DNA from 3 places in the Arthrobacter sp. 001422645 genome. Region 3 is predicted to be linked to each of the others. Evidence: riboswitches for the same ligand, from Rfam matches in the RefSeq annotation. Region 3 holds a riboswitch; each other region holds the start of a gene.
What was found. A riboswitch is a leader RNA that binds a small molecule or an ion and turns the genes downstream of it on or off. The one in region 3 is predicted to bind cyclic di-AMP.

Region 1: linked by a shared signal. The riboswitch ahead of AC6EUH_RS16680 (NlpC/P60 family protein) and the one ahead of AC6EUH_RS12290 (NlpC/P60 family protein) in region 3 are both predicted to bind cyclic di-AMP.
Region 2: linked by a shared signal. The riboswitch ahead of AC6EUH_RS09470 (aggregation-promoting factor C-terminal-like domain-containing protein) and the one ahead of AC6EUH_RS12290 (NlpC/P60 family protein) in region 3 are both predicted to bind cyclic di-AMP.

Annotation. Positions count from the first base shown of each region.
Region 1 is NZ_JCBANT010000019.1:55,103-57,353, forward strand. It holds gene AC6EUH_RS16675 (dihydrofolate reductase family protein) at 1-416, shown strand, start outside; gene AC6EUH_RS16680 (NlpC/P60 family protein) at 480-1,217, opposite strand; cyclic di-AMP (ydaO/yuaA leader) riboswitch at 1,226-1,413, opposite strand; gene AC6EUH_RS16685 (hypothetical protein) at 1,604-1,873, shown strand; gene AC6EUH_RS16690 (AfsR/SARP family transcriptional regulator) at 1,883-2,251, opposite strand, start outside.
Region 2 is NZ_JCBANT010000007.1:91,410-93,660, reverse strand. It holds gene AC6EUH_RS09475 (sensor histidine kinase) at 1-929, shown strand, start outside; cyclic di-AMP (ydaO/yuaA leader) riboswitch at 1,073-1,231, shown strand; gene AC6EUH_RS09470 (aggregation-promoting factor C-terminal-like domain-containing protein) at 1,233-2,006, shown strand; gene AC6EUH_RS09465 (VOC family protein) at 2,025-2,251, opposite strand, start outside.
Region 3 is NZ_JCBANT010000011.1:23,635-25,885, forward strand. It holds gene AC6EUH_RS12285 (M23 family metallopeptidase) at 1-734, shown strand, start outside; cyclic di-AMP (ydaO/yuaA leader) riboswitch at 872-1,041, shown strand; gene AC6EUH_RS12290 (NlpC/P60 family protein) at 1,351-2,127, shown strand.

The DNA of each region.
Region 1 (2,251 bases), on a different contig from region 3:
GGTATTGGCCGACGGCGGACCAGGACCCCATGAGCACGGCCCCCGAGATCGAGTTCGCCCGGATCTGGCGGGACATGCCCAAGATCGTCTACTCCAGGACCCTCGCGGAGGCCGGATGGAATACCGAGGTGGTGCGCGACGTCGTCGTCGAGGACGTTGTGAAACTGAAGGGGCAGCACGGCGGTGACCTCGCGCTTGGCGGCGCCAACCTCTCGGCGGCCTTCCGGCGGCTCGGCTTGATCGACGAGTACCGGATCTATGTCCACCCGGTAGTGATCGGACAAGGCAAGCCGCTGTTCCAGACGACAGAAGCCATGACGCCGCTGCGGCTGCTGGGGAGCCGCACCTTCGGCAATGGCGTGGTGCTGCTGCGGTACGCACCGGAGCCGGACAACGGGCGCGCAGAAAGCCGGTGATCCGTTGCCCCCAAGGCAACCGATCGACCGGCTTTCTCCGTGCTGCTCGTTGTGGTGCTGCTGTTAGCCGGCGCGGACGAACGTCACGGGACCGGTGGCGGTCAGCCAGGACAGCGGGTGCGCCATGGTGGCGTTGACGCCGTTCATGCCGCCGCTGATGGCCTGGCCGTTGCCGGCGTAGATGGCAACGTGGCCGGACTGGACGATGATGTCGCCGGGCTGCGGGGTGGAGACAACCTTGCCGTATTTCAGGAAGGCTGTGGGTCCGATGTCTCCCACCGGAATGCCGGCTGCGTTCAGGGCCTTCTCCACCATGGCGGTGCAGTCCTGCGTGATACCGATCTGGCCGTAAGCCATGGACAGCAGGGTGGCGTTGACTCCGCCGGCTGCCGGGGCGGCAGCGGCGGGGGCCGGTGCCGACTGGACCTTGACCGTCGCCTTGGCGGCCGGAGCGGGAGCGGGAGCCGGGGCGGGTGCCACCGGCGCCTTCGGAGCGGCCGCGGGCTTGGGTGCCTCGACCACGGGGGCCGGCGCCGTCTCAACGGCGGGGCGCTCAAAGGTGATCTTGACGGCGGAGTCCGCCATGACCGGTGCTACGACTTTGCCCTTGACGTCAACGGACGACGCCGGGGAGGAGTCGCGCTCCGCCGGAGCATCGGCTGCATTGGCGGCCATGGCGCCGCTGAGCACCATTCCGGATGCGGCGACGAGGACTGCTGCCTGGCGGCCGAAGGTTCCGGCGGTACGGCGTTTGCTGCGAAGATCGGCGTGCTTGGGCGCACGGGTATTGCTAAAAGTCATTAAAGGAGCCTCTCCCAATGCCTGCGAGGTGAGCTGTCGGATTCGGATGGGAGGCACCCGGCCGCACTCGGGCCCGATCATGACGGGCCGTGCGGCTTCACCCCAAGACCCCTGGAGAACAGCGGGTCAAATGTGGTTTCCCCGTCTCTGCCGGACGTTGCTTCTAGTTATCCCCGGGCCGCGGCAGAGTTAGGCAATCGGCTGGGGAGAGCCCGTCTCGGAAACAACAGGCACCTAACAACGGTAACGGAATGATCACGGCATGTCACATTGAGGTAACGGCGGGCGGGGTTGCGGGCACGCTTGTCCCCGGTCTTTCCCCACGTCGGAGGCTGCTTCAGGAATAGGATGATGGCATCACCGTTCCCCACAGCGGAGGCCCCGAAATGAACAGCCCCGACGTCACCAGGCACTGTGTCGCCATCTGCCAGCTCAGTGGTCAGCCGCAGGAGGACTTCAACGTCAATACGGAACTGCTGGTACTGGAGGACGGGGAAGTCCACGTGTCCACGTGGGACGCCGAGCCGCGCGACGGCGGCTTCGACGTGCACGTCCTGAACGACCGGGTGGACGCCCTCGGTTTTATGGTGGTCACGGATTGGGAGTTCTTCGACGAGAAGGCCTACGCAGTGGTGGAACGCCGGCCGGGAACCTGACAGAAGCCCTCACAGGCGCGGAAGCCTGGACGCGTCACGGACCCGCTCCAGCAGCCGCGGCGAGGGGCGCAAGCCCAGCTCGGTCCACAGGACGGAACTGTACTGCCGCAGGTACCCGTGGGCAGCCGCCACGTTTCCTTCATCAAGGCAGATGTCGATGAGAACGGCGTGCACGGATTCACGGAGCGGTTCAATGGCCTTGGCCCGGAGAGCCGCATCGATCGCTTCCGGATACCGCCCCAGATTTCGCAGCCGGACAGCCAGCGCCTCCAATGCATGCAGCTGGACCTGACGAAGCCGTTCCCGCTCAATCAGGAGCCAGTCTTCATCCCACGCCGGCAGCAGATCGCCGGTCAGCGGGGAGCTGTTGGTATCTTC
Region 2 (2,251 bases), on a different contig from region 3:
TGGCCGTCCGGGTGCCGGCCTCAGCCGCCCATCCGGGAACCGAGGTGGGCAGCGTCGGTCACGCCCTGAATCTGATGCTGGACAACGTCTCGAACGCGCTGGAAGCCCGGCAGGAGACTGAGATGAAGGTCCGCCAGTTCGTGGCGGATGCATCCCACGAGTTGCGCACACCGCTGACCGCCATCCGCGGGTATACCGAGCTGATGCGGATGACCGAACATTTCACGCCCGACGGCGAAAAGTCCCTGGCCCGCGTGCAGAGCCAGTCCGAGCGGATGACCACCCTGGTGGAGGACCTGCTCCTCCTCGCCCGGCTGGATGAGGGCCAGCCGCTCAAAATCAGCGACGTAGACCTCACCCAGCTGGCCGTCGAGACGGTCAGCGACGAGAAAGTGATGGCCCCGGACCGGGTCTGGCAGTTGGAGCTTCCCGAAGAGCCTGTGGTGGTCCGCGGGGACGCGACCCAGCTCCACCAGGTGCTGGCTAATCTCCTCTCCAACGCCCGTAAGCACACGGGCCCGGGCACGACCGTGGCGACCGGGGTGCAGCGCGCGCCCGACGGAAGTGCCGTGGTGACAGTGACGGACAACGGCCCCGGGATCGCCCCCGAATTCGTGGGCCGCGTCTTTGGGCGTTTCACCCGGGCGGACGCCGCCCGCAAGAATCCGGCGGCCGTCACGACGCCGTCACGCACCCGGCAGCCCGTGCCGCACCTGCCGCTCCGCCCGCCGCGGCTGGCGGCCACTTCCTCCGCTGCGGCCGCGACTGCGACCACCGCTTCCGCCGCGTCCGCTGAGGGAACCAGCGGGCTGGGACTGTCGATTGTGCAGTCGATTATTAACGCCCACGGCGGGACTGTGGGCGTGACATCCGTCCCGGGCCGGACGGAGTTCACGGTGCGGCTCCCCGCGCCTACGGCGCAGGCCTGAGCAAGCCACGCAGCGCAAGCCGCCTCACCGCCGTCGTGATTTCCGTTACCCAAATGTGACTTCTCGGCGCAGGTCCTGTACGGTTTTTAGGGTGCGGCCATCACTGGAGCCGCATATCCGGATGCACGCCAAACTCTGCCGCCTCCCGGATACCGCTGGACGAGGCAGAGGCGGGGGACCCAGAGTTCCCGGGCATTTTCTGCATCATGCACCCTTGGGGTGAAGCCGACACGTGAGATTCCGTGCGGCCGGATGTCCTCATCCGAACCCGACAGCTAACTCCGCAGGCGTTGAGAGGCACTCATGACTGACTTCAAGGCACAAACGCGCCGTGACGGCGATGCAAGGAACACCCGCTCCGAGCCGTCGCGTCACCGCGCCGAACCGGCCAAGCCCGCTTCGGCCCTGTCCCGGTTTGCCCGAAACTTCGGCGTCACCGGCCGCCGGACGGCCGTTGTTGCCGCCGCCTGCGCGGTGCTGGTCGGGGTCGGCGCCGCCGGCCAGGCCGCCGAGACATCCGCCCGCCACGCCACCGCGAGCAGCTCCACGAAGGCACCCACCACGGCAAATCCCCTGACGCCGCTCGATTTTGAACGCGTCCGGGCCGATAACCAGGTGCCCACAACCGGCGCTGTGGCGGCCAAGTCCCCCGCGGCAAAGCCCGCCAAGGCCGCGGCACCCGCTCCGAAGGCCGCGCCGAAGCCTGCGCCAAAGCCTGTGAAGAAGCCCGCACCGAAGCCTGTGAAGAAGCCTGCCCCTGTGGCCGTCAATGATCCGGCCGGCGCGCAGGCCTACGCGGCCAGCAAGCTGGGCTCCTATGGCTGGGCCCCCAGCCAGATGCAGTGCCTGCAGAAGCTCTGGACCAAGGAATCGGACTGGAAGACAACTGCAACCAACCCGACCAGCGGAGCCTACGGTGTGGTCCAGTCCCTGCCGGCCGAAAAGATGGCCAGCGCGGGCGCTGATTACCGGACCAACTACCGGACCCAGATCAATTGGGGCCTGACGTACGTCAAGGACCGCTACGGCTCCCCGTGCGAGGCCCTGAACTTCCACTACGCCCACAACTGGTACTAAACACCCGCCCCAGCCGGCTTAGCCGTTCGGGCGGTGGGGAATGTACTGCACAGCCCATTTGTTGCCGTCGGGATCGGCGAAGTAGACAAAGTGACCCCAGTCCTGGACGTCAACGTCGCTGACATCCACGCCGTTGTCCTTGAGCTGCCGGTGGGCGGCCTGAATGTCGCTGACTACCAGCTGCAGGCTTGGGGCAGTGCCGGGCGGGGCATCGGAGAGGCCTTCACCAATCGCGATCGAACACG
Region 3 (2,251 bases):
CGCGTGACGCGCACCGTGACGAACGCAGAGGCCGCCGCAGTCCGTTCCGCCAGGTGACAGACTTTGCCGCCGCCAGTGGCGTGGGGCAAAAGGCGGGCATTGCCCTGGCCGCCACGGGCCTGGTCCTCACCGTCACCGTCCCCGCCACGGGTCCCGTTATGGCCACGGACGCCGGAAACTCGTCCGGATCCGTCTCGGCCGCGGTCCAGCCGGACGTCACGGCGTCCGAGGCCAAAATCGACTTCAACCGGACCGCCGTCACCACCAAGGGTGACCCGGACGGAAAGCTCAAGCAGCTGCTGAGCGCCCAGTCCGTTGGTTCGATCAGCCGGGCAGCCTCCGCGGGCAGCCTGGGTGCGCCGCTGGCACAGCTGAAGACCGCATCGCCTTTCGGATACCGCGTCAGCCCCATCACCGGCGGCTCCGGCGAATTCCACCGCGGACAGGACTACTCCGCCCAGTGCGGCACCAGCGTCCTTGCGGCGGCAAGCGGTACCGTGACCTTCAATGGCTGGCACCCCTACGGCGGCGGTAACCGCGTGGTGATCGACCATGGCAACGGCCTGGAGACCACGTACAACCACTTGTCTTCAGCCAGCGTGACCGTCGGCCAGCAGGTCTCCCGCGGCGATGTCGTCGCGATGAGCGGCACCACCGGCGCTTCCACGGGCTGCCACCTCCACTTCGAAGTCATGGTCAACGGCGAAGTCGTTGACCCCACCGGCTGGCTCTGATAAAGCTGATCGGACGCTCTCGCATTCTTGTGACACGCCGTGATCTGAATGTGACATTGAGCCCCAACTGCTGTACCGTTTGACCTACGCCAACTTTTCCGAAGTTGGCGCTCTTGAGTGGATTGCCTAGCTCTGCCACCGCTCAAGGTCCGTTCGCATTACATCGTCTGGCAGGGGCGGGGGAACCAATTTTGGTCTTCGCAAGAAGACCTAGGGGTTAAGTCGCAAAGCTTCCCAGGAAGCAGCGCGGCCGGGTGACTCCCATCCGAATCCGACAGCTCACCTCGTAGGCATTGGGAGAGGCTACTTTCGTGTCTTCACGCCACAATGCTGCGCGTCACCGCGCTTCCGCGGCTCTTTCGAGCCCGCTGAAATCCGACTCCCGGGCTGCCCTTGCCGGCGCCCGGAACGGATCTCACACCGCCGTCTCAATCTCTGCTGAGTCCGGCCCGCAGGCCATGCACCTGCACGCAGTTCCCGCTTTTGGCGCGTCTTCGCAGTACACCCTTCGCTAAGTAACCCATTTCGGGGCGATCCGGCGTACCCCCAAGATGCCGGAGCGTCCTCAGCCCGCGCCTGAAAAGCGCGGACCCAGGATCACGAAAGAGAGAACTTAATGACTACTCGTGCAATCGCACGGCACCGCGCCGAGGTCACCAAGACCAACTCGCTGGCCGTTATTGCCAAGGCTGTCGGCGACAACGCCGGCGGCATGGGCCGCCAGGCCGCAGTTATCGCTGCAGCTTCCGGCCTCGTCCTGACCAGCGGTATCGCAGCCAACGCTGCTGAGGCCAACGTTCAGCGCGAATCCACCTCCGCTTCCACGCTCGAAGTACAGTCGGCCGCCCCCGCCACCATCTCCGCTGCTTCGACCATCGCTATCTCCTACGAGAAGCCGGCCGTCACCACCACCCCGGCCCCCGTCGTCGAGGCCCCGAAGCCCATCGTGAAGGTCCAGGAAACCCCCGAGGCCGCCGGCACCGAGGTCGGCGCAGCCGCCACCGCCAACGGCGCCACCGCCACCGCCGCTGTGGCCAGCACCAAAGCGCCGGCTGCTGCCAGCGGCATGGGCTCCACGATCGCCGCTGCTGCCTACGCGCAGATCGGCGTGGCCCAGGACTGCACCGCACTCGCCACGAACGCGCTGGCCGCTGCAGGCATCAACTACCACGGCTGGCCGGCAGGGTACCTGTCCCTCGGCCGCACCGTCAGCGCCGCCGAAGCACAGCCGGGCGACCTTGCGTACTACCAGAACGGTGGCACGGGCATGGCTCACATCGCTGTTTACGTCGGCAACGGCATGGCCGTTCACGGCGGCTGGAACGGCGGAACCACGTCCCTCCAGAGCGTGAACGTCGGCTCCGGCCCCGTCTTCATCCGCGTCGGCGGCTAGAGACACCAGAACTCAGCAACACCAAGGACCCCTGCCCCCGGCAGGGGTCCTTTGCGTTGCCGCCACGTGAACTCCTGCCGACACGTGCCGCGGCCGCAAAAAAAGATTCGGTGAAACGGCACCT